Sediminicoccus rosea: one gene and its partner. Each later gene encodes a partner of the first gene's protein in a complex. Links are inferred from orthologs where the notes say so. Each region holds a gene or a part of one and is shown in the gene's direction. Other genes may lie near its edges.

Region 1 (8,150 bases):
CGACGACGAGCAGGATGGGCTTGGGCGGCGGCGCGGGTGCGCGGGCACGGCGGAACAGCGCCACCGGCATCGCCCGGTTGCGCGAGAGGAAGGGCTGCATCGCCGTGCCTTCCTGGACAAAGCCCAGATGCTTCAGCACGGCCTGGGAGGCGATGTTGTCGGACAGAGCGCTCGCCTCGACCTCGGTGATGCCCAGATGCGTCTCGGCCCAGGCCAGCAGCCCCTGCCCCGCCTCGCGCGCCAGCCCGCGCCCCCAGAACTTGCGGCCGACCCAGTAGCCGAGCTCGGGCAGCGCGCCGCGCTTGAGGGTGAGGCCGATGCAGCCCACCAGCGCACCGTCCTGCGTGATGGCGAGGTGATAGGCATCGCCCGAATCGATCTGCTCGCCGGCCGAATCGATCCATTCGCGCGCCAGCTCCTCCCGGTAGGGGAAGGGCACGCGGGCGAGGTTTCCGGCGACGGAATAGTCATTCACCAGCCGGGTGACGGCGGGCGCATCCGCCGGCACCAGGCGGCGCAGCACGAGCCGCGCCGTGGCGATGGGAAGCTCAGCTGCGGTAGCTGCCATTGATGTCGATGTATCCATGCGTGAGATCGCAGGTCCAGACGCGCGCCTTCCCGCGCCCGAGGCCGAGATCCACGGTGATCTGCACGTCGCGGCCCTTCATGTGGGCCACCACCGGCGCCTCGTCGTAATCCGGGATCACGCCGCCATCGCGCGCCATCCAGACGCCGCCGACGGCGATGGAGAGCTTGTCGCGATCCGCCGGCTCGCCCGCCTTGCCGACGGCCATGACGATGCGGCCCCAATTCGCGTCCTCACCCGCCACGGCGGTCTTCACCAAAGGCGAATTGGCGATGGCCATGGCGACGCGATGGGCCGACCTGGCCGAGACGGCGCCGGTCACGTCGATGGTGATGAGCTTCTGCGCCCCCTCGCCATCGCGCGCCACCATCAGCGCGAGTTCGTGCAGCACCTCATCCAGCGCGCGGGCGAAATCCTTCAGCATCGCGCCGCCTTCCGCCGGCACGCGCGGGTGCTTCGCCTGGCCGGTGGCGAACAGCAGCACCGTGTCGGAGGTGCTGGTGTCGCTGTCCACCGTCACGCAGTTGAAGCTCTTGGCATTGCCCTTGGAGAGCAGCTTCTGCAGCGCCTCGGCCGGGATCTTCGCGTCGGTGGCGATGAAGGAGAGCATGGTCGCCATGTCGGGCGCGATCATGCCGCTGCCCTTGGCGATGCCGCAGATGGTCACCGTCGCGTCACCGATCTTCGCCGTGCGGGTGGCGCCCTTGGGGAAGGTGTCGGTGGTCATGATGGCGCGCGCCGCGCCCTGCCAGGAATCGGCCTGGAGCTTGGCGACCGCGCCGGGCAGGGCGGCCAGCAGCACATCGGTCGGCAGGCGCTCGCCGATCACGCCGGTGGAGGCGATGAAGACCTCGCGCGGCTTGCAGCCGAGCAGGGCGGCGGTTTCCTTCGCCGTGCGCTCGCAGGTCTCGCGGCCGGCCTTGCCGGTAAAGACGTTGCTGTTCCCGGCATTCACCACCAGCGCGCGCGCCTTGCCGCCCTTGAGCGCGGCACGGCACCAATCCACCGGGGCGCCCGGGCATTTGTTCATGGTGAAGACGCCCGCCACCGTGGTGCCCGGGGCGAAGCGGAAGACCGTCATGTCCTCGCGCGACTTGTAGCGGATGCCGGCGGCGATGCTGGCGCATTCGGCGCCGGCGATGGCCGGCATCTCCGGCAGCGGCAAGGCGAGGGGCGAAACAGGGCCCGTCATGGTCTATCTCCGGGTGGCAGGGGCGGGGGCGGCGGGCCGGGCGGGTGCCGGCGGCTCGGCCTGGATGGCGGGGGCGGGCGGCGCGGGCGGCTCCACGCGCTCAATGCGGCTCGCGGCGCGGATGCGCTGGACGGCGGCCAGCACCTCCTCCTCGACCAGCGCCTGGCGCAGCGTGTCGCGGCTCTCCTCGAAGGTCGGCCCGCTGGAGGTGCGGCGCTCCTCCACCTTGATCACGTGCCAGCCGAACTGGGTGCGGACCGGGGCCGGGCTGACCTGGCCGGGCTGCAGCGCGAAGGCGGCGGCTGCGAATTCGGGCACCATGTCTCCCTGGCGGAAGAAGCCGAGATCGCCGCCATTGCGGGCCGCGGGATCGGTCGAGCGGCGGCGGGCCACCTCCTCGAAATTCGCGCCGCGCTGGATCTCGGCCAGGATGGCGCGGGCATCGGCCTCGTTCGCCACCAGGATGTGGCGGGCGCGGACCTCCTGCTCGGCCGAGCGGTTGGCGGCGTCTCGCTCGTAGCGGGCGCGCAGCAGGTCCTCCGTCACGCGGGGCAGCACCTCGCGGCGCAGCAGGGCGTCGCGCAGCTCATTCTCCTCGGCGAGGCGCACGCGGCGGCGGATCTCGGGGTCCTGGTCCAGGCCGGCGGTGCGGGCGGCGGCGACCATGGCGCGGTCGGTGATGGCGCGGTCCAGCAGCTGCTCGAAGACCTGGGGCGGCAGCATGGTGCGCAGCAGGGCGGGCGGCACGCTGCGCAGCTCGGCCGGCATGGCCTCGGCGGCGGTGGCCATCACCTCGTCCAGGCGAAGATCCTCGCCATTCACCCGGGCGAGGACGGGGTTGCTGTCCTCGGCGGCCGCCGCGGGGGCGGGGGTTGCCGCAGGGGCCGGCGCCGCGGCCGGGGGGCGGGCCGGAGCCGGCGCCTGGGCCAGGGCGGGGCCGGCGGCCAGCATCAGGGCGAGGGGAAGGGAAAAGCGGGACATCGGCGGGAATCCATCACGGGCGGCCCGACAATGGCCGATGCCCGCCCCCCCCACAACCCGGCCGGCCCCCTTTGGCACGTTGACCCGGGGGCAGGGGGACCTTACCTGTCAAAGTCCCAAAGCCGCCCCTTCCGTCGGCGGCGCCCGGAGAGAATCCACACCCCATGTTCGCTCGTCTTGCCCGTGCCATTTTCGGTTCCGCGAATGACCGTTCGCTGAAGCGTTTCCAGGCGCGCCTCCCCGCGATCAGCGCCTTCGAAGCGCCGCTTGCCGCGCTGTCGGACGAGGCGCTGCGCGGCAAGACCGCCGAGTTCCGCGCCCGGCTGGCCCAGGGCGCCGAGCTGGACAGCCTGCTCGAAGAGGCCTTCGCCGTGGTGCGGGAGGCCGCGAAGCGTGTGATCGGCCTGCGTCATTTCGATGTGCAGATGATCGGCGGCATGGTCCTGAACGACGGCAAGATCGCCGAGATGAAGACCGGCGAGGGCAAGACCCTGGTCGCCACCCTGCCCTGCTACCTCAACGCGCTGCCCGGCAAGGGCGTGCATGTGGTGACGGTGAACGACTACCTGGCCAAGCGCGACGCCGAATGGATGGGCCAGGTCTATGGCTTCCTCGGCCTCACCACAGGCGTCATCGTCCAGGGGTTGAGCGATGACGAGCGCCGCGCGGCCTACGCCTGCGACATCACCTACGGCACCAACAACGAGTACGGCTTCGACTACCTGCGTGACAACATGAAGTACCGCCTGGAGGAGATGGTCCAGCGACCCTTCCACTATGCCATCGTGGACGAGGTGGACAGCATCCTGGTGGATGAGGCGCGCACGCCGCTTATCATCTCCGGCCCGACGGACGACACCTCCGACCTCTATCGCCGCGTGGACGCGGTCATGGCGGAATTCGTGAAGGACACGGAACGCTTCGAGAAGGACGAGAAGCAGCGCACCGTCGCGATGACGGAGAAGGGCGGCGAGGACATCGAGGCCATGCTGCTGGCCGCCGGCGTGCTGGAGGAGGGCAACCTCTATGACAGCCACAACGTCTCCATCGTGCACCATGTCAACCAGTCGCTGCGCGCGCATGTGCTGTTCAAGCGCGACGTCGAATACGTGGTCCGCAACGACAAGATCGTGATCATCGACGAGTTCACCGGCCGCATGATGGAAGGCCGCCGCTACAGCGACGGCCTGCACCAGGCGCTGGAGGCGAAGGAGGACGTGACCGTCCAGCCGGAGAACCAGACGCTCGCCAGCATCACCTTCCAGAACTACTTCCGCCTCTATCCCAAGCTCTCCGGCATGACCGGCACCGCCGCGACCGAGGCGGACGAGTTCGCCGAGATCTACAAGCTCGAAGTCGTCGAAATCCCGACCAACGTGCCCGTCGCGCGCAAGGACGAGGATGACGAGGTCTATCGGACCGCCATGGAGAAATACCAGGCGGTCATCAAGCTCATCGGCGAATGCCGGGAGCGCAACCAGCCCTGCCTCGTCGGCACCACCAGCATCGAGAAGAGCGAGCTGATCTCCAGCCTGCTCAAGCAGGCGGGCATCCCGCACAATGTGCTGAACGCGCGCTACCACGAGCAGGAGGCCGGCATCGTCGCCCAGGCCGGCCGCCCCGGCGCCGTCACCATCGCCACCAACATGGCTGGCCGCGGCACCGACATCAAACTCGGCGGCAACGCGGACATGCTCGCCAAGGCCGAGGTGCCCGAGGGGCATGGGCCGGAATATGACGCGGTCTATGCGCGCCACCTGGCGGAGGTTGCGGCGGCGCAGCCCATCGTGAAGGCGGCGGGCGGGCTCTTCGTCATCGGCACCGAGCGGCATGAGAGCCGCCGCATCGACAACCAGCTGCGCGGCCGCTCCGGCCGCCAGGGCGACCCGGGTGGCAGCCGCTTCTTCCTCTCGCTGGAAGACGACCTGATGCGCATCTTCGGCAGCGACCGCATGGGCGGCATGCTGACGAAGCTCGGCCTCAAGGAAGGCGAGGCCATCATCCATCCCTGGATCAACAAGGCACTGGAGAAGGCGCAGAAGAAGGTCGAGGCGCGGAACTTCGACACGCGCAAGAACCTGCTGAAATACGACGACGTGATGAACGACCAGCGGCGCGAGGTCTATGCCCAGCGCCGCGCCTACATGGATTCGACCGATCTCAGCGAGACCATCGCCGAGATGCGGCACGAGACCATCGGCGCCATGGTGGACAAGGCGATCCCCGAGAACGCCTATCCGGAGCAATGGGATCTGGAGGGCCTGGAGAAGCGCGTGCGCGACGTGCTGGGCCTCGACCTGCCCATCGCCGCCTATGCGAAGGAAGAGGGGATCGACGAGGTCCAGGTGCGCGAGCGCATCGAGGCCGCGGCCGACCAGGTGGCCGCCGCCAAGGCCGCCAATCTCGGCCCCGACTTCATGCGCATGGTCGAGAAGTCGCTGCTGCTGCAGCTCTTCGACCAGGTGTGGAAGGAGCACCTGCTCAGCCTCGATCACCTGCGCCAGGGCATCGGCCTGCGCGCCTATGGCCAGCGTGACCCGCTGAACGAGTACAAGCGCGAGGCCTTCGCGCTGTTCAACAACATGCTGGAAGACCTGCGCGAGCGTGTCACCTCGCTGCTGCTGCGCCTGGAGCTGACGGCCGATGCGCCGATCCCCGAGCCGCAGCCGATCCGCGTGACCGACATGCGCCACGCCGCACCCGATGCCGAACCCTATGAGATGGCGCCAATGCCGCCCGCCCCGGATTACGGCGCGGCGGCGATCGCCCGGCAGGAAACGCGCGTGATCTCCGAGGTGGACCCGAACGACCCCTCCACCTGGGACAAGACGCCGCGCAACGCGCCCTGCCCCTGCGGCTCGGGCAAGAAGTACAAGCACTGCCACGGACGGGCGTAGTCATCCGGCCTCCCGCGCCTCCAAGCGCCTGAGCCGGCCGAGGCGACGCTAGGCATCAACCGGGGATCGCCGCTAGGCTGCCGCTGGAGACAGGATCCAGCTGCCGCCGCATGAACGGGAAACCTGTGCGCGAGGGCGGCTGGCTGAGCCAGAAACACCCAAGAGGCAACGTCCCATGAATGGCGCCCAATCCCTCTTCAAGGCCTTGGTTGATGCAGGGATCACCACCTGCTTCGCCAATCCCGGCACATCCGAGATGCAGCTGGTCTATGAGATGGGGCTGGCGGATTCCGTGCGGCCCATCCTGTGCCTGCAGGAGGATGTGGTCACTGGCGCGGCCGATGGCTATGCGCGCATGGCAGGCAAGCCCGCCTTCACGCTGCTGCATGTCGGCAGCGGCCTCGCCAATGGCATCGCCATGCTGCACAACGCCGGGCGCGCCGGCACGCCGGTCGTCAATGTCGTCGGCGCGAACGCATCCTACCACCAGCCGAACTATCCCGAGCATGAGCTCGTAAACGGGCGCATCAGCGACCTGGCGCGTGTCGTCTCCCACTGGTGCCAGGAAGCACGCAGCGCGACGCAACTCGGCGAACTGGGCGCGGAGGCGGCGATGCTCGCCCGGACCGGCCAGGTCTGCACGATCATCGCGCCGACCAACCGGCACTGGGAAGATGCGAACCCGCCGCCCGCCCCCATGGTGCAGCCACGCCCCTCCTTCGCGGCGGAGGCGATCGCGCATGCCGCGGCGCTGCTGGCGAACGGGCGCAAGACCGGGCTCGTGGTCGGCAATGCGGCGCAGCACGGAGCCGCGCTCGAGAGCGCTGCCCGGATCGCGGCGCATTGCGGCGCGACGCTGCTGAGCGAGACCTTCGCGTCGAGCCATCTCGCGCGCGGTGCCGGTCGCCCGATGGTGGAACCGGTGCCCTACGAGTTCGAGATGTGCGTCCAGTTCCTCGCCGGCTTCGAGCAGCTGATCTTCGTGGGGGCTGCCTTCCCGGTCGCCACCTTCGCCTATCGCGGCAAGCCGGTGATGAAATCCCCCCCGGGCTGCGACCTGTTCGAGATGGCGAGTGCGCGGCACGACCTCGCGGCCGCGCTCGAAGCGCTGGAAGCCGCCTGTGGCGCCTCCGGCGCGCCATATCCGCGCCAGCCATCCTTCACGGGCGCGGCACCGACGGGGCCGCTCACCGCGTCCGCCATCGGCACCTCGCTGAGCCTGCTGATGCCGGAGGACGCCGTTCTGGTGGATGAGGCGGCGACCAATGCACCCTGGATCTTCGCCGCCACCAAGGGCGCGCGTCCGCACGATTACCTGAATCCCCTGAATGGTGGCGCGATCGGTGGCGGCCTGCCCATGGCGCTCGGCGCCGCCATCGCCTGCCCAGGCCGCAAGACCGTGCTGCTGCAGGCCGACGGCAGCGGCATGTATGCCGTGCAGGCGCTATGGACCATGGCGCGCGAGAAGACCGACGTGGTCATCATCCTGCTCAAGAATGACCGCTACAACATCCTTGGGCTGGAACTCGCGCGCGTGCGCGAGGGAGCGGCGAACGCCCGGATGGACTCGATGCTGAGCCTCGCCGATCCGGCGATCGACTGGGTGCCTGTCGCGGCGGGCCTGGGCGTGCAGGCGGTGCGGGCGGACAGCGCGGAGGGCTTCCACACGGCCTTCCAGGCCGCGATCGCGCGGTCCGGACCCACATTGATCGAATGCATCGTCCCGATCCCGGCGGAGTGGCGCCAGCTGGAGGAGCTGGTCCACACATCCCGCGGCTGAGCGGCCCTCCTCAGCGCGGCCCGCGCCGGCGGTTCATCGCGACCTCGTCCTCGTTCAGCTGGAAGCCGACCAGGATGCGGTAATCCTGCACGCGCCGGCCGCTTCCCACCGGGAAGGCGATGTCCACCGCCTGGGAGGTAACATTGGCCCGCGTGGTGTTCACGGCGAACTGGCCGTTCATGATGAAGCTCTGCCGGTTCAGCACCTCGTTGGTGCGGGCATCGAGCAGCGCGATGAACCAGGGCAGCTGGAAACCGCGCGAGGGGGCGGCTGGCCCACGCTCCACCTGGAAGCGGACGGCGATGCTCGAATCCAGCGTCTGGTCGCGTCGGCCGCGGCGGCAGCTGCCCTCGATGCCGGTGATGCGCGCATCCATCACCATGGTGGAATGATCCGGCTGGCTGTCGGCCTGGTAGCGCGTCAGGTCGGCCACATCGGCCGGCAGCGTCAGGCTTGGGCAGGGGACCAGCAGATCCTCCAGCCGCGGTCCGCCACAGCCCGCCACTGCAAGCCCGGCCGCGACCATCACACCCAGACCCAGACGCTTCATCATTCGTCCCCGCTCACGTCCCATCCGGCGCTCCGTCTGGCACCGATCCGCGCAAAGCGATAGTGTGGAGGGGTCGCAACCCGCCCCCGGAACCCCATCGCATGGCCGCCAAGCCCTCGCTTCATGTCATCCTTGCCGGCCCGCGCGGATTTTGCGCCGGGGTG
Region 2 (3,601 bases), 1.3 Mb from region 1 along the record:
GAAGCCTGGTCAGCAGGGTACGCTGATCGGCCTCGGCCTGAACAAGATCAACCGCTCGCGCGAGCTGGAGGACACGCCCGCGGTGCGCGGCATGATCCGCAAGGTGGCGCATCTCATCAAGGTGGAGGGCTGATCGCGGCAACGCGGTCATTCCTTCAAAGGACATGGTCATGAAGCTCAACGAATTGCGTGACAACGAGGGCGCGCGGCCGAAGTTCAAGCGCGTCGGTCGCGGCATCGGCTCCGGCAAGGGCAAGACCTCCGGCCGTGGCGTGAAGGGCCAGAAGGCCCGCACGGGCGTCTCGCTGAACGGCTTCGAGGGTGGTCAGCTGCCGATCTATCGGCGTCTGCCCAAGCGCGGGTTCAAGAACATCTTCCGCCTGGAATACACGGCGCTGAACATCGGCACGCTGGACAAGGCGATCGCGGAGGGCAAGCTCTCCGCCGATGCCGAGATCACCGAGGCCGCGCTGCGCGAGGCCGGCATCGTGCGCCAGGGCAAGAAGTTCGCGGGCGTGCGCCTGCTGGGCCATGGCGAGATCAAGCGTGCGGTGAAGATCTCCGTCTCCGGTGCTTCGGCGGCCGCCATCGCGGCGGTCGAGGCGGCGGGCGGCACGGTCACGCTGCCTGTGGCGGAAGCCGCGGCGGAGTGATCCGCCGGCTTTCGCCAGGCGGCATGGACAGGTCTCAGGAGGTTTAGGGCATGGCGTCGGCCACGGATCAGCTCGCGAACAGCCTGAATTTCGGCGTGCTTTCGAAAGCGACCGAGCTGAAGAACCGCATCTGGTTCACGCTCGGCGCCCTCATCGTCTATCGGCTCGGCACCTATATCCCGGTGCCGGGGGTGGATGCGGCGGTCATGGGCGAGATGCTGCGCCAGCACGGCGGCGGCATTCTCGGCATGTTCGACATGTTCACGGGCGGTGCGCTGGGCCGGATGACGGTCTTTGCGCTGAACATCATGCCCTACATCTCGGCCTCGATCATCGTCCAGCTGATGACGGCGGCGATTCCCTCCTGGGAAGCGCTGAAGAAGGAAGGCGAGAGCGGGCGCAAGAAGCTCAACCAGTACACGCGCTACCTCACGCTGGTGATCGCCATCGTGCAGGCCTATGGCATTTCCGTCGGTCTGGAGGGGATTCGCGGCACGACGGGCTCCGCCGTGGCGGATCCGGGCATGGCCTTCCGCATCTCCTGCGTGATCACGCTGGTGGGCGGCACCATGTTCCTCATGTGGCTGGGCGAGCAGATCACCGCCCGCGGCGTGGGCAATGGCATCTCGCTCATCATCTTCGCCGGCATCGTGGCGAACCTGCCCTCGGCGCTGGTCTCCACGCTGGAGCTTGGCCGGACGGGCGCGCTCTCCACTTTCTTCATCATCTTCTTCCTGCTGGCGGCGCTGGGCACCATCGCCCTCGTGGTCTTCATGGAGCGCGCCCAGCGGCGCATTCCCGTGCAGTATCCGAAGCGCCAGGTCGGCAACCGCATGTTCGGCGGCGAGAACACCCATCTGCCGCTCAAGCTGAACACGGCGGGCGTCATTCCGCCGATTTTTGCCTCCTCGCTGCTGCTGCTGCCGGCCACGATCGCGGGCTTCAGCACGGACCGGACGGCGGACACCTGGCTGCAGAGCATGGCGAACCTGCTCGCCCATGGTCAGCCCCTCTACATGGGGCTCTACATGGCGCTGATCGTGTTCTTCGCCTTCTTCTACACCGCCGTGGTGTTCAACCCGACGGAGACGGCCGAGAACCTGAAGAAGTATGGCGGCTTCGTGCCCGGCATCCGCCCCGGCCAGCACACGGCGGATTATCTGGACCGCGTGCTGACCCGGCTGACGGTGGTGGGCGCCATCTACCTCTGCATCGTCTGCATCATCCCCGAGATCCTGATCTCGAACTATGGCGTCCCCTTCTACTTCGGGGGCACCTCGCTGCTCATCATCGTGACCGTCACGATGGACACGGTGGCACAGGTGCAGTCACATCTCTTCGCCCACCAGTACGAGGGCCTGATCAAGAAAGCCCGGTTGGGCGGTCGCGGCCCCAGGCCGCGGTAGGGAGAGACGCATGAACCTCATCCTCCTCGGCCCCCCCGGTGCCGGCAAGGGAACGCAGGCGAAGCTCCTGGAGCAGCGCTTCGGCCTGGTGCAGGTCTCGACCGGCGACATGCTGCGGGCCGAGGTGAAGTCGGGCTCCGCCATCGGGCTCGAGGCCAAGGCGATCATGGAACGCGGCGCGCTGGTGCCCGACTCGATCATCACCGCGATGATCGCCTCGCGCGTGAAGCAGCCGGATGCCGCCAAGGGCTTCATCCTGGACGGCTTCCCGCGCACCGCGCCCCAGGCGGCCGCGCTGGATGAGATGCTGCGCGAGAATGGCATGGTCCTCGACCATGTCATCGAGCTGAAGGTGGATGACGCGGCCCTGGTGGAGCGGATTTCCGGCCGTTTCACCTGCGCGAGCTGCGGCGAGGGCTATCACGACAAGTTCAAGCAGCCCAAGGTGGCCGGCGTCTGCGATGCCTGCGGCGGGACCGAGTTTACCCGGCGCGCGGATGACAAGGCAGAGACGGTGGGCGCGCGGCTCGCGGCCTATCACAGCCAGACGGCGCCGCTGCTTCCCTATTATGCCGCGCAGGGCAAGCTGCGCAGCGTGGATGGCATGGCGGACATGTCCGACGTGACCATCGCTTTGACGAGGATTCTTTCGCCGACGGCTTGACGCGGGGACAGCCTTGGTTCTATGTGCGCGCCTCTCACGGGCGCGGCGTGTCTCCAGGGCACTCTTCGGCCGCGTTTTGTTTTGCCTGTCCAGTCTAGGCGCGGTTCGCCAGGGCAGGGTGTCGGGGTTTGAAAATTTCGCCGTAAGGCCGGGCATCCGGAACCGCGGTAACCATTGGACGGGCCCTCCCGGGGGCCACAGGAGCTTGAACGTGGCGCGTATCGCTGGCGTGAACATCCCCACCAACAAGCGCGTGGTGATTTCGCTGCGCTATATCTACGGCATCGGCCCGCAGAACGCGGTCGCGATCTGTGAGCAGGTGGGGATTCCGGCCGAGCGCCGCGTGAACCAGCTGACCGACGAAGAGATCGTGAAGCTGCGCGAGGTGATCGACCGCGACTACCGTGTGGAGGGTGACCTCCGCCGCGAAGTGGCGATGAACATCAAGCGCCTCATGGATATGGCCTGCTACCGCGGCCTGCGGCATCGCCGTGGCCTCCCGGTGCGCGGCCAGCGCACGCACACGAACGCGCGCACGCGCAAGGGCAAGGCCGTGGCCATTGCCGGCAAGAAGAAGGTGACGAAGTAAGATGGCTCGCAGCCCCGGCGGTTCCCGCCCGAAGAAGAAAGAGCGCAAGAACATCAGCTCCGGCGTGGCGCATGTTCTCGCGACCTTCAACAACACCATCGTGACCATCACGGACGCCCAGGGCAATTCCATCGCCTGGTCCTCCTCGGGCTCGAAGGGCTTCAAGGGCAGCCGCAAGAGCACGCCCTATGCCGCCCAGATGGCCGCCGAGGACGCCGGCATGAAGGCCCGCGAGCATGGCATGGAGACCGTCGAGGTGATGGTCTCGGGCCCCGGTTCGGGCCGCGAG

The links. Proteins that work in one complex are often made in the same cells at the same time.
Region 2: the proteins of secA (region 1) and secY are in contact, whole or in part, in a crystal structure (PDB 3DIN), measured with the Thermotoga maritima proteins. The link is inferred for Sediminicoccus rosea from one-to-one orthologs. Residues at the interface, in WP_004082002.1 of Thermotoga maritima: Glu261, Ala262, Arg263, Lys300, Ala301, Arg302, Thr303, Ile304, Ile305, Leu323, Tyr324, Asp325, Pro326, Val329, Ser330, Tyr333, Ile336, Lys340, Phe345, Val349, Glu363, Phe364, Tyr374, Ser375, Gly376, Gly377, Glu393, Ile395, Thr482, Ser483; in WP_004081795.1 of Thermotoga maritima: Glu108, Gly109, Glu110, Glu111, Ala236, Glu237, Arg238, Arg239, Ile240, Thr241, Ile242, Gln243, Tyr244, Ala245, Arg246, Arg247, Val248, Thr249, Gly250, Arg251, Arg252, Val253, Tyr254, Gly256, Ala257, Ser258, Thr259, Tyr260, Leu261, Pro262.

The regions. Positions count from the first base shown.
Region 1 is NZ_CP137852.1:384,233-392,382, reverse strand. The notes cover bases 2,562-5,856. They hold secA (preprotein translocase subunit SecA), read left to right. Parts: upstream 2,562-2,923; coding sequence 2,924-5,656; downstream 5,657-5,856. Other genes in these bases: R9Z33_RS01860 (acetolactate synthase large subunit), read left to right, coding at 5,832-5,856; R9Z33_RS01870 (peptidylprolyl isomerase), read right to left, coding at 2,562-2,759. In the rest of the region: 8-oxo-dGTP diphosphatase MutT, read right to left, coding at 1-568; bifunctional glutamate N-acetyltransferase/amino-acid acetyltransferase ArgJ, read right to left, coding at 549-1,778; more of R9Z33_RS01870, read right to left, coding at 1,782-2,561; more of R9Z33_RS01860, read left to right, coding at 5,857-7,436; R9Z33_RS01855 (hypothetical protein), read right to left, coding at 7,447-7,986; ispH (4-hydroxy-3-methylbut-2-enyl diphosphate reductase), read left to right, coding at 8,088-8,150. UniProt on the Escherichia coli protein: Required for protein export, interacts with the SecYEG preprotein conducting channel.
Region 2 is NZ_CP137852.1:1,670,160-1,673,760, forward strand. Bases 1-2,881 are described here. They hold secY (preprotein translocase subunit SecY), read left to right. Parts: upstream 1-703; coding sequence 704-2,059; downstream 2,060-2,881. Other genes in these bases: rpmD (50S ribosomal protein L30), read left to right, coding at 1-133; rplO (50S ribosomal protein L15), read left to right, coding at 171-653; R9Z33_RS08025 (adenylate kinase), read left to right, coding at 2,070-2,723. Outside these bases: rpsM (30S ribosomal protein S13), read left to right, coding at 2,935-3,312; rpsK (30S ribosomal protein S11), read left to right, coding at 3,314-3,601. UniProt on the Escherichia coli protein: The central subunit of the protein translocation channel SecYEG. Consists of two halves formed by TMs 1-5 and 6-10.